DNA from 4 places in the Nonomuraea sp. NPDC005692 genome. Region 4 is predicted to be linked to each of the others. Evidence: riboswitches for the same ligand, from Rfam matches in the RefSeq annotation. Region 4 holds a riboswitch; each other region holds the start of a gene.
What was found. A riboswitch is a leader RNA that binds a small molecule or an ion and turns the genes downstream of it on or off. The one in region 4 is predicted to bind cyclic di-AMP.
Positions count from the first base shown of each region.

Region 1 (5,048 bases), on a different contig from region 4:
CCGCGCGCAGGCGGGGCGCGAGCAGGCCGAGCGGCGCGGCCGCGCCGAAGACCACGGTCTCGGCGCGGTGCTCGGCCACCAGCCCGGCCGCCCTGCGCGCGACGGCCGGAGTGGGCAGCATCAGCCGCGTCGGGTGCCGCACGACCCGGTACGGCTGACGCCGGTCGAACTCCTCGCATCCCGGCCAGGCGGGGGCGTAGACGGCCACCCCCGGCGTGCGGAGCGCGAGTCCGTGCACGAACGACTGGATGCCGCCCGGCCTGGGCGGGAAGTCGTTCGTCACGAAGACCACGTCGGTCACGGTTCTGGGACGCCGTTCAGTCTCGCCCACGAGCGGGCCAGGGCGATGCGCTCGGGGCTGGAGGGATGGGAGGCATAGAGCACATATTCCACCGCATCCGGCGACAAGTCGGAAATGTTGGTTATGGCGAGGCGTTTCTGCATCGCGACGAACGTGGCCGGATCCCTGGTGAGGTCGAGGGCGTGCACGTCGGCCCGCGCCTCCACGTGCCGCGTGATCAGGTTCTGGGCCGGGTCGGAGACCAGCGAGGCCAGCGTCATCAGCCCCATGAGCACGCCGATCGCGCGCGGGTCGGCCACCGAGGCGATCCCCGTACGCCGCCGCAGCGGGCCCACCAGCAGGAACAGGCCGATCGTGCCGAAGGCGGCCAGCAGGCCGCCGAGCAGCGTGCCGTCGAGCACGTCGGCGTGCTTGGCGTGGCCCAGCTCGTGCGCGACCACCAGCTCGACCTCCGACTCCGGCGCCTTGAGCAGCGTGTCGTAGACGACGATCCGGCGCGTGGCCCCGAAGCCCGACACGTACGCGTTGAGCGCCGTGGTACGCCGCGAGGCGTCGGCGACCAGCACGTCCTCGACCGGGACGCCGTCCCGCTCGGCCATGGCCAGCAGCTCCGACCGCAGCGAGCCCTGCGGCATGGAGGTGAAGTCGTTGAACAGCGGCTCGAACACCACCGGGTAGACGTACGACACCCCCAGGGTGAGCGCGAACGCGCCCACGGCGGCCGGGATCCACCAGCGGCGCACCTTGCGCGCCAGCGCCACGAGGGCGAGCAGCATGACGGCCATCAGCAGCACGCTGACGCCGGTGTTCTTGAGCCGGTCGGCGGTCCAGCCCGCCCAGTCCTGGGTGGACAGACCGTAGTCGCGCAGGATCGTCTCGAACCACATGCCGAGCGGCCACCTCAGCACCTCGGTGATCGCGGTGAGCACCACCACGCCGAGGACCACCCGCACCCACCACGGGCCCCTGAGCACGCCCAGCACCTTGGCCGCGAACGGCGTCAGGACCAGCAGCCCGGCGAACAGGAGCGTGAGGCCGAGCGAGATGTAGCCGGGCAGGGTGGTGGCCGCGTCGAACGCCTGCGCCCTGGCGATCTGGGCGGCGCTGAAGTCGCGGGCGGGGTCGGGGGCGACGGCGGGCGCGCCCGCCGCCAGGACCCGCCAGGGGGTGGTGAACGCGGCCACGGCCAGGATCACGCCGCCGACCAGGGCGAGGGCGGCGCCGGCCGCGCGCCTGGAGCGGGATTCCGCGCGTTGCCGTTCCCGGGCGATCAGGTGCTCCGCCGTTCCCGTCAGCTTGCCGGGCCGGGGACGGGGCTCGGCGTCGTCGGCGTTCTCGGCGGCGGGGGCGTTCTCGGTGTCCTCGGCGAGGGGGGTGGTGGGGTCGCCGTTGCGCTTGCCGCGGCCCTTGCCCTTGCCCCCGCCCTTGCCTCCGCCTTTGCCGCCCTTGCCCTTGCCGCGGCCTTTGCCGCCCTTGCCCGGGTCGTCCGTGTGCTCGTCGGGGTTCTCGGGGCCCTTCCCGGAGCCGTCCGAGCCCTCGGCGGCGGGGGCGCCGGCGCGGGTCGCGTGGGGGCGGTCGTCGGGGGTGGGGGGCTGGGGGTGACGGGGGTCCTCGGTGTCGGGGTCGGCGTCCGCGTCGGGGCGGGCGTCCGGGTCGTCCGGGTCGTCGGGGTGTCCCGGGGATTCCGGGGGCTCGTTCGTGCCGGACGGCTCCGGCGGTCCACCGTCGCCGGGCCGGTCACCGCCGTCGTCCCTGACGGCCACACCGCCGCCGTGCGCCGCCGCGACCGCCGTGCCGGGCTCGTCGGCCCCTCCGGCGACCGCTCCGGCGGGCTCGTCCCCTTCCCGGGGCGGGTCGTTCCGCTCGCTCATCTGCCTCCCCTTCACGCGAGCTGCTCTCGTACGTACTCGCGCCACCGTGCCGCCAGCGTCTCGGCGGTGAGCCCCACGGAGGCGAGCGCCTGATCGACGCCGGCCACGCGGGCATCACGGTAGAGCCGTACCAGGGTCCCGTCACCGAACCGGTCTGCGAGGAAGCGACACGCCATCCAGGCCTCCTGGTACGCCCGCGCGAGCCGTCCGGGATCGGCGGCCGTGGGGGCGAAAGCCGCAGGTCCGGGCAACTCGCTCGGCAGCCGGCCGGCCCGTACGTCGGCGGCGAGTTCGGCGGCGGCCGTCCCGACGGGGAGCCCGGCGTCGCGGTAGGCCACGTAGTCGGCGAACCCCTCGTAGAGCCAGACGGGCAGCCGGTCGGTGCCCGCGGCGACGTGGGTGAGCTCATGGGTGAGGACGACGTCGCGTCCCGTGGGGGTGAGCCGCGCGAAGGAGCCCGGCACGATGATCACCCTGGCGCCGTCGGCCACCGCGGCCAGCCCGTCCAGCGGGCCCGTGCCCGCCAGCCCGGCCGCCTCGGCGTCGGAGTCCGGCACGACGACCAGCGCGCGTACCGGCCGGCCGAGCACCGCGGACACCCGCCGTCCGGCGAGGTCCGCCCGGCGGGCGAGGTCGGCGAGCACGCCGGGGTCGGCGCGGTGCCCCACGACCACGGACCGCGCGCCGCGGGCCACCTGACCGCCGTCGCCCCACAACCCGCGCGCCCCGGCGGGCAGGACGGCGGCGGGCGGCGCGTCGGCGACCACGAGAACCGCCGTCGACAGCAGCAGCACCGAAAGGAGCAGACGCGGACTGCGGAGGGACGGACGCACCTGCGAGGACACGGCCCGATGCTAGTCGGCCCAGGACGCTCCCGGCCCCTTCACGAGGCCGGCCCCTTCGCCAGACCGGTCCCTTCAGGAGGCCGGTCCCTTCACGAAGCCGGGCATGCGACAGGCCCCGGCCCGGACCGGGGATGGTCCGGGCGGGGCCCGTTGTCACGCGCCGGGACGCACCGCGCCGACGAACGACGACTTCCGCCATCCGCCCAGTTTGTCGATGCGCACCCGTTCGCCGGTCCGCGGCGAATGGACCATCTTGCCGTGGCCGACATACATGCCGACGTGGCCCAGCCCGTTGAAGAACATCAGGTCGCCCGGCTTGAGATTGCGCCAGGAGACCTTGCGCTTGATGCGGGCGAACTGGCTGTTCGTCACGCGCGGGAGTCGCACTCCGGCCTTCTTCCAGGCGTACTGGACGAGTCCGGAGCAGTCGAACGCACCAGGGCCCGTGGCCCCGTACCGGTACGGGTCGCCGACCTGATGCTTGGCGACGGCGACGGCCCTGCGGGCCTTCGACGCCTGCCGCGCGGCCTTCGCCGACTTGGCGGACCTGGCGGTCTTCGCCGACTTGGCCGACTTCGCAGTGGCCGCCTTGGCGGTGCTGGACACCGCGGTGAGCCTGGCGGCCGATTCGCTCACCGTCTGCGCCCCGGCCGGCACGGCATGGAGAGCCGCACCTCCGGCCGTCACGGTCATCGTGAGTGCGACGCCCCTCAGGGCAAGACGGGACAGACGGGGGTTATGCAGGGAGGTAGACAGGATTTCTCCTTGTGTCTTCCACGAACGCCTACCGGGTTAGCTGACGGATTCGGGCCTGGAAGTCGCCCTACGGCGCGATGACGCGCCGATTCACCCCTGATCCCGGGGGATTACGGGATCTTTGGGTCCCCGGCTCCGTGCCTCCTGGCTGCACGGACTCGGCAGGTCGCCGCCCGATGGTTGTCTCTGCATAGGGATATCGGCGGCGACCGATGGATTTTCATCTGGTCCGCATCGGGGGTTCCGATGTCGATCCGCGGTGCGCATGGCTTGCTGACCGCGACGCCAGAAACTACGCGGACGGGTCAAGATTTGGCAAAGGGAGACACCGGCTGTAAAGATCAGATAAAGGTGGGAGTAAAGGGGGAAATCCCTGCTCGAGCAGCGAGTTCCGTTACCGCTTTGTGACCCTTCTCACACTTCGCGGCACACCCGATTGTCAGGACCCTTTCGCCCCGTTTGTCCCTTTCGCCTCAGGGGTCGCGGACAGCCCGAAGCCGCCCGCGATTCCGGTCGCCGGGCGGTCAGGGGGCGGGTCAGGGGCGGATGGCTCCGACCAGGGGGCGGCGGTAGTCGGCGAGGCGGACGACCTTCACGACGTCCCCCGTCTGCGGCGCGTGGACGATCTTGCCTCCGCCCGCGTAGATGCTGACGTGCCCGAGCCCCTCGCTGAAGATGAGGTCCCCCGGCTGGAGGTCCTTGATGTCCACCTTCCGGCCGGCGCCCCAGGCCCACTGCTGCCACGTCGTACGCGGCAGTGTGACACCGGCCGCGCGCCAGGCGGCCTGTGTCAGCCCTGAGCAGTCGTAGCCGCGCGGGCCCGTGCCCCCGTAGATGTACGGCTTGCCGACCTGGGCGAAGGCGAACTGCAGGACGGCGGCCGCGCTGCCCGAGGCGGGACCGGTGTACTTGATGCCGGTGCTGTTGGGGTTGCCCGGGTTGTAGGCCCCCAGCTTGTCCAGGAGCTTCTTCTGCTGGCCGACCAGCTTCAGCACCTCGGCCCGCTCCCGCTGGACGGCGTCCCGCTCCTTGTCGGCGTCGGCCAGCGCGGTCTCGGCGTTGTCGCGCTCGGCCTTGAGGCCCTTGTTCTCGCGGTCGAAGGCGGCCAGCTTCTCCAGCCGCTCGCGCGAGAGCTGCCCGGCCATGGCCAGCCCGGCCAGCAGGTTCTCGGGGTTGTCGACCCCGACCATGCCGGGCAGGGAGGTGACGTCCCCGCCCATCTTGTACGAGTCCACCGCCGCCCTGATGATCTCGGCCCGCAGGTCGGCGACCGTC
Region 1 is NZ_JBEXYU010000003.1:135,097-140,144, reverse strand. Features, by position in the region: gene ABZ459_RS08900 (glycosyltransferase family 4 protein) at 1-301, opposite strand, end outside; gene ABZ459_RS08895 (M48 family metalloprotease) at 298-2,172, opposite strand; gene ABZ459_RS08890 (hypothetical protein) at 2,184-3,017, opposite strand; gene ABZ459_RS08885 (C40 family peptidase) at 3,171-3,653, opposite strand; cyclic di-AMP (ydaO/yuaA leader) riboswitch at 3,784-3,947, opposite strand; gene ABZ459_RS08880 (NlpC/P60 family protein) at 4,310-5,048, opposite strand, start outside.
Region 1: it holds a riboswitch for cyclic di-AMP, as region 4 does, so the genes downstream of both, ABZ459_RS08885 (C40 family peptidase) here and ABZ459_RS12455 (CHAP domain-containing protein) in region 4, are expected to answer to the same signal.

Region 2 (5,048 bases), on a different contig from region 4:
TCGGCGGGCCGGGCGGGCGGCGCTACCGCAGCGAGAACGTCGTCTCCCTGGGCGAGCCGGTGTTCCTGCCCGACCCGTGGAACCTCCACGTCGACACCGCGGCCCTGACGGAGGCCGGCGCCTGAACGCCGGCCGTCCGCGCGGCTCTAGCCGACCTTGTGGATCCAGTTGCGGGTGTCGGGACGGGCGCCGTACTGGATGCCGACGAGCTCCTCGCGCACCCGCATCGTCACCGGGCCGGGGGTGCCGTCGGCGATGGTCCAGGAGCGGTCGTCGCCCCTGACCGAGCCCACCGGCGTGACCACGGCGGCGGTGCCGCACGCGAACACCTCGGTCAGCTCGCCGGAGGCGCAGGCGGACTCCCACTCGTCCACCGAGATCAGCCGCTCCTCGGTCTCCAGACCGAGGTCGCCGGCCATCTCCAGGATCGACTCCCGGGTGATGCCGGGCAGCAGGGTGCCGGTGAGCGCCGGGGTGACGAGCTTGTTGCCGAAGACGAAGAACAGGTTCATCCCGCCCATCTCCTCGACGTACTCGTGCTTGTGGGCGTCGAGCCAGACGACCTGGTCGCAGCCGTTGTCGACGGCCTGGCGCTGGGCGACGAAGGCGGCGGCGTAGTTGCCGCCGCACTTGGCGAAGCCGGTGCCGCCGGGCGCGGCGCGCGTGTACTCGGTGGACAGCCAGACCGAGACCGGCTTGATGCCGCCGCTGAAGTACGAGGCCGCCGGCGAGGCGATCACCATGTACTTGTAGGTCTTCGACGGGTAGTTGACGCCGAGCCCGGCCTGCGTGGCGAACATGAACGGGCGCAGGTAGAGGCTGTGGCCCTCGGTGGTGGGCACCCACTCCTTGTCGGCCGAGACCAGCAGCTCCAGCGACTCCACGAACGCCTCCTCCGGCAGCTCGGGCATGGCCATGCGCTCGGCCGAGCGGTTGAAGCGGGCGGCGTTCGCGTACGGACGGAAGGTCGCGATCGAGCCGGAGATCTGCCGGTACGCCTTCAGGCCCTCGAACAGCTCCTGCGCATAGTGGAAGACCGAGGTCGCGGGGTCGAGCGAGAGCGGCCCGTACGGCATGAGCCTGGCGTCGTGCCATCCCTCGCCGTCGGTGTAGTCGATCGAGATCATGTGGTCGGTGAAGACCTGCCCGAACCCGGGGTTCGCCAGTACCTGCTCCCGCTCGGCCGCGGTGCGAGCGTGGTCGGAATGCTGCACGTCGAAGCTGAGCTTCTGAGCGATGGTCATGACGGCGGTCCTTCTCTCTACGAATCTGCGACTTCAAGCTGATTCTGGTAGCTACTGCCCGCGAGCAGTATTCGTACTTCCTAGTGTCTCGCGATTTGGGATAGCAAGAGGCAGTTGGGGGTGGTTCGATCCGGTGAACGCAAAAAGCGCCTGGCAGTCCTCGTCCGGACCGCCAGGCGCGTGCGGGGCTAGGCGGTCCTAGCCGGCTACTCGCGCGGCGATGTCGTCGCCGATCTCGCTGGTCGTGCGGCCGGCGCGGCCGGTCACCCGCTCGGCGATGTCGGCGGCCACGGCCTGCTCGACCTTGGCGGCCTCGGCGTGCAGGCCGAGGTGGTCGAGGAGCATGCCGACGGACAGGATGGTGGCGGTCGGGTCGGCCTTGCCCTGACCGGCGATGTCGGGCGCGCTGCCGTGCACCGGCTCGAACATGCTCGGCGAGGTGCGCTCGGGGTTGATGTTGCCGCTGGCCGCCAGGCCGATGCCGCCGGTGATCGCGGCGCCGAGGTCGGTGATGATGTCGCCGAACAGGTTGTCGGTGACGATCACGTCGAAGCGCTCGGGCTGGGTGACGAAGAACATCGAGGCCGCGTCGATGTGGCTGTAGTCGGTGGTGACGTCGGGGAACTCGGCGGCCACGCGGTTGACCGTGCGCTGCCAGAGGTCGCCGGCGTAGGTGAGCACGTTCGTCTTGTGGACGAGCGTGAGCTTCTTGCGGGGCCGCGACTGAGCCTTCTGGAAGGCGTAACGCACGACGCGCTCGACGCCGTGGGCGGTGTTCAGCGACTCCTGGGTGGCGATCTCGTGCGGCGTGCCGCGGCGCATGACGCCGCCGGTGCCCGCGTAGAGGCCCTCGGTGCCCTCGCGGACGACGACCATGTCGATGTGCTCGGCCGAGGCGCCGGCCAGCGCGGTCTCGACGCCGGGGAACAGCTTGACCGGCCGCAGGTTGACGTAGTGGTCGAACTCGAACCGGAGCTTGAGCAGCAGGTCGCGCTCCAGGATGCCGGGCGGCACGCTGGGGTCGCCCACGGCGCCGAGCAGGATCGCGTCATAGCCGCGCAGCTCTTCGAGCACCGCGTCGGGCAGTGTCTCGCCCGTGCGGTGGTAGCGGGCTGCGCCCAGGTCGTAGTGGGTGGGCTCGATCTTCGTGCCCACGGCCTCCAGGACCTTGAGCCCTTCGGCTACGACCTCGGCGCCGATGCCATCCCCGGGGATGACGGCCAGGCGGATGTTACGCGACTCCATGGGCGGTACCTTACCGGCTCGTCTCGGCTGACGAACACATCATCTCAACAACCGGACAATCCGTTTTGGGGGGATTGCGACCTTTTGACCGTTTCGTTAGAGTCCGACGAGCCTAATCCACGCAGCCGCTGCGTGGAGCCGGGGACCCACCTTTCCCCCCGGGGCGAATCGGCCGCGCCTCCCCCCGAGGAGCACCGCCGTAGGGCTACTTCCAGGCCCGAGCCCGTCAGCTAACCCGGTCGGCCACGTGGAAGGACAGTCCCCTGTCTAGCATCGCCATCTTTTTGGCGGTGGCAGCGGGCGCCGCAGGTCTCGCGCCTGCCGCCCCCGCGGCTCCCGCCGCTCCGGCCGCCCCCGCCCCCTCCGTCACCCTCACCGGCCCCCAGGTGAAACAGGTCCAGGAACGGCACGTGCCGAAACCGGCCTGGAAGGTCGCCCTCGAATACGCCATGGACAAGCGCGGCACCCCGTACGTGTGGGGTGGCGCCAGCGAACGGGGCTACGACTGCTCGGGCCTCATGCTCCGGGCCTACGAAGACGCCGGCATCGAGCTCCCCAGAACCGCCGCGGAGCAGTACGGCGCCTTCTCCAGGAAGATCGCCTGGAAGGACCTCGAACCAGGCGACCTGGTGTTCTTCAGCGGCCTGGGCCACGTCGGCATGATCTCCAAGCCCGGCTATATGGTCCACTCCCCCCACACCGGCGACGTGGTGAAGGAGGAACGCCTGTCGCAGTGGCGCAGGCAGGCCTTCGTCGGCGCGGTACGCCCCGACCCCAAGGGCGTCAAGCGCTGGGCCGACTACAAGCAGCTCCAGAAGGCCCCCGCCCCCGCCATGCTCACCGCGACCCTGTGACGACGACCTTCCCCGGGGCGTGCCCCTCCTCCTGGTAGCGGACGGCCGCCGGGAGCTCGCCGAACGGGAAGGTCCTGTCGATGACCGGGGTGACCGCGCCCTGCTCGATCAGCCTGGTCAACGTCAGCAGGTTCGCCCTGTTGCTCCCGCAGCGGACCACGTCCGCCCTGACGATCCGCTGCGGGACGAAGGGCCCCGACGCGAGCGCGGCGAACATGTGGCCGGCCGGCTGCACCCAGCGGCCGGCCGGCCCGCCGACCAGCACGTACGTGCCCTTCCTGGTCAGCACGCGGCGGCAGTCCGCCAGCCGGCGACCGCCCGCCACGTCGAGCAGGAGGTCGAAGCGCCGCCCCGACGCCGCGAAGTCCTCCTTGGTGTGGTCGATGACGTCGTCCGCGCCGAGCGAGCGGACCAGGTCCGCGTTGCGCCCGCTGCACACGCCCGTGACCTGCGCCCCCAGCGCCTTGGCGAGCTGCACGGCGAACGTGCCCACGCCGCCGGACGCGCCGTTGACCAGTACCTTCTGGCCCGGCTGGACGCGTCCCTCGTCGCGCAGCGCGATCAGCGCGGTGTTGGCCGCCATCGGCACCGCCGCCGCCTGCTCGAACGACAGGCCCGCCGGCTTGGGCGCCACCTCGCCCTGCCGCAGGCAGACGTACTCGCCGAAGCCGCCCCCCAGCGACATCGCGTACACCTCGTCGCCGGGACGGAACAGCGTGACGTCCTTGCCGGCCGCCTCCACCTCCCCCGCCACGTCGGCCCCGAGGACGGCGATGCTGGGCCGGCGCAGCCCGACCCCGCCGCCCATGACCCGGGCCAGGTACGGCTCTCCCCGCATGAAGTGCCAGTCGTAGGGCTGCACGGACGTGGCCCGCACCCGCACCAGCACCTCGTCGTCGCGCGGCACGGGCCGCTCGACGTCGGTCAGGACGAGCTGGTCGGGCGAGCCGAACGAGCGCAGGACGTACGCCTTCATCGTTTTTCTCCCTCGTGCCGCTGATGTGCCGTCAGTGTGGGCGTGACCTGCACGGACGCTCAACGGTCGAAAGGCGACGGCTCGATGGCCGAAAGTACGACCGCCCTCCCGCCGATGGTGCGAACCGGGACGGGCCGTCCGCGCGATGACCGGGCACGGGCGCGGGCGGCACGCTTTCGGGCATGAGATGGATCGCACCCGCCGGGCTGCTCGCGCTCAGCGTCGTCCCCCTGGTCGCCGGCGCACTCCGGCTGACCGAACTGGCCGCCGGCGCGCCCGTCACGGCGGACAACGCGCGCTTCTTCGCCATGCCCGTGCCGGTGCTGCTGCACATCCCGGCTTCCCTGGTGTTCTGCGTCCTCGGCACGTTCCAGTTCCAGGCCCGGTTCCGGGCCGGGCGGCCGGGGTGGCACCGCGCGGCGGGCCGGGTCCTGGTGGCCTGCGGGCTGGTCGCCGCATTGTCGGGGTTGTGGCTGACGCTCTTCTCCGACCTTCCCGCCGGCGACGGGCTGCTGCTGGCCGCCTTCCGGCTGCTGTTCGGGACGGCCATGGCCGCCTGCCTCCTGCTCGGCCTGGCCGCGATCCGGCGGCGCGACGTGGCCCGCCATCGCGCCTGGATGACCCGCGGGTACGCGATCGGGCTCGGCGCGGGCACGCAGGCGTTCACCCTGGCGTTCGGGCCGGCCGCCTTCGGGCCGCCCGGCGAGCTCGGCCGGGCGCTGCTCGTCG
Region 2 is NZ_JBEXYU010000010.1:145,245-150,292, forward strand. Features, by position in the region: gene ABZ459_RS22450 (Uma2 family endonuclease) at 1-125, shown strand, start outside; gene ABZ459_RS22455 (branched-chain amino acid aminotransferase) at 147-1,244, opposite strand; gene ABZ459_RS22460 (3-isopropylmalate dehydrogenase) at 1,443-2,489, opposite strand; cyclic di-AMP (ydaO/yuaA leader) riboswitch at 2,589-2,749, shown strand; gene ABZ459_RS22465 (C40 family peptidase) at 2,780-3,343, shown strand; gene ABZ459_RS22470 (NAD(P)-dependent alcohol dehydrogenase) at 3,327-4,319, opposite strand; gene ABZ459_RS22475 (DUF2306 domain-containing protein) at 4,502-5,048, shown strand, end outside.
Region 2: it holds a riboswitch for cyclic di-AMP, as region 4 does, so the genes downstream of both, ABZ459_RS22465 (C40 family peptidase) here and ABZ459_RS12455 (CHAP domain-containing protein) in region 4, are expected to answer to the same signal.

Region 3 (5,048 bases), on a different contig from region 4:
GGTGCTGGCCGAGCGCGGGCTGCTGGAGAAGGTCCACGGCGGCGCGACGGCCCTTGGCCCTGGCTCGACCGAGGAGCCGGGCTTCACCGCCAAGTCCGCCCGCCAGCAGCAGGAGAAGGAAGCCATCGCGCGGCACGCGGCCACCCTCGTACGGCCGGGCACCGCCGTGGCGCTCTCCGCCGGCACCACCACGTGGGCGCTGGCCCACCACCTGGTCACGGTGCCCGAGCTGACCGTGATCACCAACTCGATCCCCGTCGCCGAGGTCTTCCACCGCAACCCGCGCGCCGACCGCACGGTCGTGCTGACCGGCGGCGTGCGCACGCCCTCCGACGCGCTCGTCGGCCCCGTGGCGGTGGCGGCGATCCGCCGCCTGCACGTGGACACGCTCTTCCTCGGGGTGCACGGCATGAGCCTGCGCGCCGGGTTCACCACGCCCAACCTGCTGGAGTCCGAGACCGACAGGGAGCTGGTGGCCGCGGCGCACCGGCTGGTGGTCCCCGCCGACCACACCAAATGGAACACGGTCGGCATCAGCACGATCGCCGAGCTGACCGAGGCCGACGTGGTCATCAGCGACGCGGGGCTGCCCGAGGAAGCACGCACCGAGCTGGCCGAACGGGCCGGAGAACTGATCATCGCGGAGGGCACGCCTTGAAGCGCACCATCACCCACCTGGCAGACGGCCGAGAGCTGATCTACTTCGACCGGCGCGACGACGCCGACCGGAGCGCGATCGACCGGCGGCCGCTCGACCCGCGGCCGGTGGCCTCCGAGCTGCGCTACGACCCGCTGACCGAGGAGTGGATCGCGATCGCCGGCCACCGGCAGACGCGGACGTTCCTGCCGCCGGCCGACGAGTGCCCGTTGTGCCCGTCGTCCGACACGCGGGCGTCGGAGATCCCGGCCCACGACTATGACGTGGTGGTGTTCGAGAACCGCTTCCCCTCTTTCTCCGGAAATTTTGGGACTTATGGGGATGTCGGCGGCCTGAGTGAGGTGCGACCGGGTGTCGGGCGGTGTGAGGTGGTCTGTTTCACCTCCGACCACTCCTCCTCCTTCTCCAGGCTCTCCAACGCCCAGGTCAGGCTGGTCATGGAGGCGTGGGCCGACCGGACGGCCGAGCTGTCCGGCATCGAGGGCGTCGAGCAGGTGTTCTGCTTCGAGAACAGGGGTGAGGAGATCGGCATCACGCTCCCCCACCCGCACGGGCAGATCTACGCCTACCCCTACGTGACCCCGCGCACCAAGCTCCAGCTCGGGGCCGCCTCGCGGCACACGGGCGGCAACCTGTTCGCCGACGTGCTGGCCGCCGAGCGGGCCGCCGGCACCCGGGTGGTGGCCGCCAACGAGCTCTGGACGGCGTTCGTGCCGGCCGCCGCGCGCTGGCCGTTCGAGGTGCACGTGTATCCGCACCGGCAGGTGCCCGACCTGGCGGCGCTGTCGGAGGAGGAGCGGGCCGCGTTCGCACCGCTGTACACCTCGGTGCTGCGCGCGCTCGACGCGCTGTTCGGGGTGGCGATGCCGTACATCTCGGCCTGGCACCAGGCGCCGGTGCGGTACGGCCGCGAGCTGGCCTACCTGCACCTGGAGCTGTTCAGCATCAGGCGGGCGCCAGGGAAGCTGAAGTACCTGGCGGGCTCGGAGTCGGCCATGGGCGCCTTCGTCAACGACGTGCTGCCGGAGGAGGCGGCACGCATGTTGCGATCACGGATTGATCACTAATTGGTTTCTCATTAAAGTCGCATGACTCGTGATCTACCACTAATATCCCGTTAGACATCGGCCATAACGGCCGTTGTACGCCTAATCCCGGGCGTGTTGCCCGGGAGCCGGGGACCCATCGCATCCGGGGTGAATCCGCGCAAGTGGTAGGGACTGCTCCCGTGCCCGAACCCGTCAGCTAACCCGGCCGGCAGAGGGAGAGGAACAACCACGTGGCGGCTTCGTCCCCCGCGAGTCTTGCCGTCGGTCTCATCACCGCCACCGCCCTGCTCGTCCATCCGGCCGCCGCGTCAGCCGCCGTCTCGGCCGCGCCCAAGCCGTCGGAGGCGCAGCTGCGGGCCCAGCTCAAGCAGCTCAACCGCAAGGTCGACAAGCTGATCGAGACGTACAACCTCAAGCGCGTCGAGCTGGCCAAGGCGCAGCAGGCCGCCACCGCGGCCCAGCAGCGGCTCACCGCCGCCGAGCAGGCGGTGGCCACGGCCGAGCAGCGGGTCGCCGAGATCGCCCGGCTGCGCTACCAGAACGGCGACACCTCCCTGCCGGCGTTCATGATGACCCCGGACGGCGGCGGCGCGGCCGTGCTCGAACAGCTCACCGCCGAGCAGCAGGCGGTCGTCGACAGCGTGGCCAAGGCCCGCGACGACCAGAAGAAGGCCGCCACGGCCGCCGCCGCGCTCGCGACGGAGCTCAAGACGGGCACGGCGGAGGTGGCCGAGCAGCGCGACGACGCCCAGGACGTCATCGACGACATCAAGAAGAAGCTCCAGGACCTTGTCCCGTTCGGGCCGGGCAAGAAGTCCGACGGGAGCTGGGCGCCCGAGCTGCCGTCCGGCTCGGACAACATCACGCCGCGCACCCAGCTGATGCGGGCGCAGGTGCGGAAGAACTTCTCGCTGCCGTACGAGGTGGGCTGCTTCCGGTCCGGCTCCAGCGGCGAGCACCCGCTCGGCCGGGCCTGCGACTTCATGATGAGCACGGGCGGCACCATGCCGAGCGCCGTCAACAACGCCCTCGGCGACCGCCTGGCCGACTGGGCGCTGAAGAACAAGGCCAAGCTGGGCGTCAAGTACGTGATCTGGAAGCAGCGCATCAACCAGGGCTCGGGCTGGCGCTCGATGTCCGACCGCGGCAGCATCACCGAGAACCACTACGACCACGTGCACATCTCGATGAACTAGCCGCGTCCGGCGGCTCAGCGGACGCCGGTGAGCTTGTCGGGGTTGGTGACCGAGTAGACGGCGGCGATCCGGTCGCCCTCGGGCGTGAGGTCGACGACGACCACGGCCAGCGGGCCGTCACCGGAGAAGACGAGCGCGCACGGGTCGCCGGCCACCCGCCGGTAGCGGAGGTCCACCGCGCCCGGGGGCAGCGTCGCGGCGACGGACATGAACAGCGCGGCCACCCGGTCCCGGCCGTGGACCGGGTGCAGGCTGGTGGCGGGTCCCTTGCCGCCGCCGTCGGTCCACAGGGTCACGTCCGGCGCCAGCACCTCCAGCAGCGCGCGCAGGTCGCCGCCGAGGGCGGCCGCGGCGAACCGTTCGGTCACCTCGGCGTGGACGTCGGGTTCGGTCCGGTGACGAGGACGGCGAGCATGGACGTGGCGGCGCGCACGGGCCGCGAGCTGCCGGACCGCTGCCGGCGTACGCCCGAGGATGTCGGCCGTCTCCGGATGGCTGAAGCCGAACACCTCGTGCAGCACGAAGACCGCTCGTTCCAGCGGTGACAGGGTCTCCAGCACGACCAGCACCGCCATCGACAACGACTCCCCGCTCCCGGCGGCGCCTCCGGCGTTGTCCGAGGCCGTGACCAGTGGTTCCGGCAGCCAGGCGCCGACATAGGTCTCCTGGCGGCGGCTCAGGTCCGCCCGCCGGGCCAGCGCCTGGTTCACCGCGATCCGCACCAGATAGGCCCGGACGTTCTCCACGGTTCCGGCGTCCGACCTGCGGTGCCGGGCCGACCAGGCCAGCCACACCTCCTGCAGTACGTCCTCGGTGTCGGCGACGCTGCCGAGCATGTTGTAGACCACGGAGAACAGCAGTTCGCGGTAGCCGAGGAACTGCTCGGTGGCGGCGTCGGCCGGGTGCCGCGGGGTCGGTGTCATGGCGTGCCTCCTCATCTGTCGCAACCGAAGAGTCCCGTCGCGCGGCGATTGTGACATGACCGCATCAAGCGTGATCTATGCCACTCATGTCACAGTTCCCGGCCGCTTGCCCCTCTGTGGTGGCGTCACGACTCACAAGGGAGAGCTTCGATGCGTACATTGATCCGCGACGTCAGGGTGTTCGACGGCGAGCACACCATCGCGACGGCCGACGTGGTGATCGAGGACGGTCTCATCGCCGCTGTCGGCACCGGCGCGGACCACCCGGCCGATGCCGAGGTGGACGGCACGGGCCGGACGCTGCTGCCCGGCCTGATCGACGCGCACACCCACGTGTTCGACGGCAGCCTGGCCCAGGTCCTGCGGTACGGGGTCACCACCGAGCTCGACATGTTCTGCCTCCCGCAGATCCTCGCCGGGCAGCGGCGGCTGGCCGCCGAGAACGACGACGTGGCCGACCTGCGCAGTGCCGGCACGCTGGCCACCGCGCCGGGCGGGCACCCGACCCAGCTGCTGGCGGCCCTGGCGGGCACCGTCCTGGACGGGCTCGACGTCACGGCGATCGACTTCGTCGCCGATCCCGCGCAGGCGCCGGCGTTCGTCCAGGCCAGGGTGGCCGAGGGGGCCGACTACCTCAAGATCGTCATCGACGACGGCGCCGTGCACGGGGCCGACCTCCCCGTCATGACGGCGGAGGTCGCCGCCGCCCTGGCCGCGGCGGCGCACGAGGCGGGCCTGCTGGTCATCGCTCATGCGATCACCGCCGCCGAGGTGGAGATCGCGCTCGACGCCGGCGTCGACGGCCTGGCGCACGTGTGGACCGACCTGGCGCCGGACGACCCGGCCTCGCCGTGCCTGGCCGACCGGGTACGCGACCAGGGGGTCTTCGTGGTGACCACGCTGGCCTACTTCGAGGCGATCACCGCCCAGCACGTCGAGACGGCCGACTGCGCCCGCCCCGGCAGCTCCGCCAACGCCGTCGACGCGCTGCGGGCCCTGCGCCGCGCGGGTGTGCCCCTGCTCGCCGGGACCGACGCCACCCCGTTCGTGCCTGCCCACGGCGCCGGCCTGCACCGCGAGCTGCAGTTGCTCACCGAGGCCGGGCTCGGCGCCGAGGAGGCGCTCGCCGCCGCGACCAGCGTGCCCGCCCGGCACTTCGGGCTGGCCGACCGGGGCCGGATCGCCCCCGGTCTCCGCGCGGACCTGGTGCTGGTCGAAGGCG
Region 3 is NZ_JBEXYU010000025.1:13,331-18,378, forward strand. Features, by position in the region: gene ABZ459_RS36840 (DeoR/GlpR family DNA-binding transcription regulator) at 1-658, shown strand, start outside; gene galT (galactose-1-phosphate uridylyltransferase) at 655-1,725, shown strand; cyclic di-AMP (ydaO/yuaA leader) riboswitch at 1,794-1,932, shown strand; gene ABZ459_RS36850 (hypothetical protein) at 1,938-2,903, shown strand; gene sigJ (RNA polymerase sigma factor SigJ) at 2,918-3,826, opposite strand; gene ABZ459_RS36860 (amidohydrolase family protein) at 3,977-5,048, shown strand, end outside.
Region 3: it holds a riboswitch for cyclic di-AMP, as region 4 does, so the genes downstream of both, ABZ459_RS36850 (hypothetical protein) here and ABZ459_RS12455 (CHAP domain-containing protein) in region 4, are expected to answer to the same signal.

Region 4 (5,048 bases):
AGGCATTTCCATACGCCCAGCACCAGGGCCGCCATGAAGATCAGTCCTGCCAGCAGCAGTACGACGATGGTGTCGTCCCCCAGGGGCATGGCGCTACGCATGACGGGGCTCCGGGAAGAGGCCGGGGAGCGACGCTGACCCATCGTGAGAAACGGTGAGTCCGTCGCCGGAGGTGGCCGGTGTGACCGTTCTGGCCGACCGTGCTCTGTGCCGTTGGATGAGACGGACCGACAGGTGGCGGTCCTGACTCTCTGCCAGGAGAGGGAAGGCCGCATCGGCGAAGCGCTGCCCCTTCTGGTCGGAAGCTGCCTGCTGTGCCCGGTGTGCCACGCCGTCGGGGAGGTTCGTCCGATGCAGGTGCAGACGTACCCCCTGCGGATCCCCGAGCGAACCGACCGTTGCCGACGCTCGTCCCTCTCTCAGTGCTTCTCGCGGTACCACGTGCCCCTCTCCTTCCGATAACTTGAACATAGATGTTCGAGTTATCGGGGAGCCTGTCTGACTCGTCGCCGTGGGCGTGCCGGGAGTCCATCTCGTCTCGCCGGCCGTAACGCCCCTTGGGGCGCTCGTCTCTTGTCCGTTTCTCTCCGGCGCCTGACCTCGGGCGCGGTCAGACGGCGTGCCAAGGTAAAGAATTGGTGGGTAAAACGCCTGTCTGGTGGGCGTTTTCGAAGCGTTTCTCCCAAGTTGACTTGTACTGCTCTATGCCATTCACATACCTTCAATGTCAGTTACGACGTAGGCCCGGTGAGCATCCGCGCCACAGTACGTCCCGACCATTGCCGAGACCGCGTCTGATCTGCGTGAACACGTAGAACGGCGTGGCCGCCGAATCCGCTCAGAGAAGCACGCGGAACCGGGGACCCACATTCTGTTGGGGTGAATCGGTGCACCTCCCGCGAGGGCATCCGTAGGGCACTTCCACGCCCGAACCCGTCAGCTAACCCGGTAGGCGGAATGGAAGCAAGGAGCAATACCCCTTCATGACCATCAACGCCTTCACCCGTGTTCTGACGCCCGCCACTCTTTCCCGTCTCGCCCTCGGAGTGAGCGTCGCTGCCGGTGCGGTTCTGGCCGGAGCCCCAGTCTTCGCCGATCAGGCGTCCGGCGCGCGTTCCGACACCGTCGCCTCGCACAGCGTCGAGCAGAAGACCGCCGGGCAGGTGAGCGCGCAGTCGGTGCTGAAGATCGCCGAGTCGCAGGTCGGCGTGACCGAGAACGCCGCGGGCGGCGGCACTCCGTTCCACAGCTGGTACATGTCCTCGCCGCGGGCGAAGGAGACCGTGGCCCGCGACGGCGGGAGCCTGCAGTCCTACGCCAACGCTCCCTGGTGCGCGATGTTCGTCTCTTGGGTGGGTGAGAAGGCCGGTGCCCGGTCCACCGTCGGCTGGGACGCCTACACCGTGACCTATGCCAAGTGGTTCGAGGCCAACAAGCGCTGGGGGAGCGAGGCCAAGCCGGGCGCCGTCGTCTTCTACTCCTGGGACGACAAGTCCGTCGAGAGCATCGACCACGTGGGCCTGGTCAAGCAGGACAACGGCGACGGCACGATCACCGCGATCGAGGGCAACACCGGTAACGGCAAGGTTGAGCAGCGCATCCGACCCAAGTCCCAGGTCGTCGGGTACGGCTACCCGCAGTACAAGGCCTGACAGCAGGCCGAAGAGTCCTCTCCGCTGCGATGGTGAGGGCAACGGAAGTGGCGCAGGCGAGGTCCTGCGCCACTTTCGCGTATCGCGGGAGCAACGCTGTGAGACCGGCGCTCTCGTGTCGGCCCGGTTCATACTTCCGTGTCGGCCCGGTTCATACTTCGAAGCAGCGCAGTACGGCGGAGAGCGCTTCGGCGGCTCGCCGCACGTCCACGAACTCACGTACAAGCTGGCGAAGCCGGACCGCAGGATGTCGGCGGCCAGGCGTCGGCATGACTCCGTTGTCCGCCAGCGCGTCGACAATGGCCGAACCAGCCGGATGGCGGTAGGAGTCCGGGCTGCCGCCCAGGGCTGGATGTGGGGAGTGGCCAGGTCCAGAAGGTCGCCGCAGTGCTCTTGGGCCAGCTCGACGAACAGCGACGTCAGGTCGACGCTCTTCGCCCGCATCGCGTGGAGGTCGGCGCGCTTCCACACGTCGAGACTCGCCTCCAGAGCCGCGTACGCAGGTCACGAGCGGCGATGCCACAGGTGGCAGGGCATCGAGGCTCCTGTGAGAAGGGAAGCTCCAGGCTTCCGCTTTCCTGATCAATCGAATGACCCTGCCGCGTGCGAAGGCCGAGGAGTACACGAGCTGGTTCAAGGCTCTCCCGGATCCAGATCGTGTCGCTGCCGGCCCGGCGGCGTGCGCCGATGAGCGTTGGCGAGATCGGCTGGTCCAGCATGGCGGCGGCGGCCACGGCGTGGGCTGTGCTGGTGACGTCGCTGGCATCGCCTGCCTGGTGTCCGAAGCCGCCGTCGTGTCACTGGCCGGAGAGACGGAGGTGGCGGGGGCTCCGCAGCAGCCTCCGGCGGCAAGCGGCGCGAAGGCCTCTGCCAGGTCGCCGATGAAGCCGCCCGCTAACGATCTCATGCTGGTTAGACGCTCGTCAGGATAGACGTTAGTCAAAACTGCGTGGTGTGGTGATGCCGGTGTGCGGTACCTGGCGCTGCGCTTTCTCGGTCGCGGCGGGCGGGGCGTGCGACGAGATGGGCGCCTGGTAGACACATGTTCATGAACGCATCCACCGCCCAGCATCTGCGCATCATGTCTTCCGCATTCGCCGTCGAGCACCTGCCGCATGAAGGGCCGCCCGAGGACGATTGGCTCGTGCTCGTCCGCGCTCCGGAAGGGCTGACCGTGGTCCGTGAGGCCAGAGATGGGGACATGGCGGAACAGTGGATCGCCTTCTACGGAGGCGCCACAGCACATGGCTTGGACATTCCCGGAATGTTGTCCGCGATCGTCAAGCCGCTGGCGGAGGCGGCGATCCCGGTCTTCGTAGCCTCGACTTTCCATGCCGACCTGGTCCTGGTTCCCGAGTTGAGGAAACAGCAGGCCATCACCGTCCTTGAGGAAGCAGGGCACCAGGTGGACAGCCAGGACGGCGAAGCCGGTGCACATTCCGGTCACGGCACCAGAGCGGGGCGGTGATTCCGCGGCCAGTTGCCGGGCCGCCCGCCGGTGCGGGAGGGCGCCGAAGGGTCCGGCGGCTGCAGTCGGCGGGCGGCGACCCACCGAAAAGTGAGGGGCTCGCCAGCGACCACGACCTGGAAGTCCTCGAAGGACCTCGACTGCATCGCCAAGATGCACCCGATCCCGGCCCCCTACGACGCCCCGCCCGGCGACGGCCGAGTGGGCCTGGGACTCCCATGGCTGCGGCGAGCCGCCATCGGTCCCGCACGTCGACGATCAGTAGAGCAGCGCTCTGAGGGGCCGAACGCGGGGTTGTGGCGACTCGCCATAGCTTTGGGAGTTCAGGGCCGAGTAGGTGTCCTCCTCCCGAGCGTGGCCCTGACCGCCAGGTAGTCCCGCCCCACTAGAAGCCCTGATTCTGTCCGGTCCCCGGGAATGGCTTGACCGCCGTCAGAGGCGTTCTCCGTGCGGATTCGGGCGCATCCCGAGGACGCCGCGTCGGGGAGTGTCTCACTGGTCCGAGGTGGGGAGGAGCACTCGGCCGGCGGGGCGGCGCAGCGTCTGGGCGGCGGAGCCGTGTGCGATCAGGCGGCCGTCGTGGATGACCGCGACGCGGTCGGCGATCCGCGCGGCCAAGGGAAGGTCGTGGCTGATGACGATCAGGGTCACGTCGAGGGCGGTGAGCAGGTCGAGCACCTCGGCCTGGGTGACGGGGTCGAGGCCGGAGGTGATCTCGTCGCAGATCAGTATGTCGGGGCGGGCGAGCAGGGCGCGGGCCAGGGCGGCGCGCTGGAGTTGGCCGCCGGACAGTGCGTGGGGGCGTCGCCGGGCGGTGTCGTGGTCCAGTCCGAGCGTGGCGAGGGTCTCGGCGGCCTCTTCTCGGGCGGCGGGTACGGGCCGGGCGCGCAGGCGTACGGCGGTTCTGGCGACCTGGTCCACGATGGTCCGGTGGGGGTCGAACGAGGTCAGGGCGTTCTGGAAGACGTACTGGACGCGGGCCAGGTCGGTGCGGTCCCGCCGTCGGGGCAGGGGGCGTCCGGCCAGGCGGACGGCCCCGGAGGACCAGGGGCGCAGGCCGGCGATGCAGCGGCCGAGTGTCGTCTTTCCGCTGCCTGAGCGGCCGACGACGGCCAGGCGCTCGCCTCGGGTGACGTCGAGGGTCACCCCGCGCAGGATCCCGGCGCCGAGATCTTCGATCTCCAGGAGGGCGACCGGTTCCGCGCGGGGCTCGGGCTCGCGGGGGCGCGCGGTGACCAGGGCCTTGGCGTACTCGGTACGCGGGAGGTCCAGGACGGTGGGGCCGGACTCGACGACGCGGCCGTCCTTGAGCACGACGACCTGGTCGGCCAGTTCCCGTACCAGTTCGAGGTCGTGGCTGAGCAGGACGAGGGCGACGCCGAGCCCGGACAGTTCGGCGGCGACCTCGGCCCGGGTGACGGCGTCCTGGCCGGTGGTGGGTTCGTCGGCGACGATCACGGAAGGGTCTGCCAGCAGGGCATGTGCCAGGACGAGCCGCTGTTGCTGCCCGCCGGACAACTGGTGCGGGAAGCGTCGCAGGAAGGCCCGGTCGTACGGGAGGCGCGCCTTGCGCAGGGCCTCGGGCACGGCGGTGCCGTGGCGGGCCGCGATCTGGCGGAGCACGGTGCCGATGCGCAGCACCGGGTTGAGCACGGTCGCGGGGTGTTGCGGGATGAATCCGACGGTTCCGGGCGGCGGAGGCTGGACGGCGGTGACGGGGTGTCCCGCCACGGTGATGCGGCCGGTGACGCGGGCACCGGGCGGGTGTTCGCCGAGCAGGGCGAGCGCGGTGGTGGTCTTGCCGCTGCCGGACGCGCCGACCAGGGCCAGTGTCCTCGCGGCCGGAAGGGTGAAGCTGACCCCGTCCACCAGGGTCCGTCCGGACACGGTGACCGTCAGATCGTCAACGTGGAGCATGTTCGGCCCTC
Region 4 is NZ_JBEXYU010000004.1:398,574-403,621, forward strand. Features, by position in the region: gene ABZ459_RS12450 (hypothetical protein) at 1-101, opposite strand, end outside; cyclic di-AMP (ydaO/yuaA leader) riboswitch at 817-970, shown strand; gene ABZ459_RS12455 (CHAP domain-containing protein) at 984-1,652, shown strand; gene ABZ459_RS12460 (ACT domain-containing protein) at 2,701-3,120, shown strand; gene ABZ459_RS12465 (ATP-binding cassette domain-containing protein) at 3,613-5,037, opposite strand; gene ABZ459_RS12470 (ABC transporter permease subunit) at 5,024-5,048, opposite strand, start outside.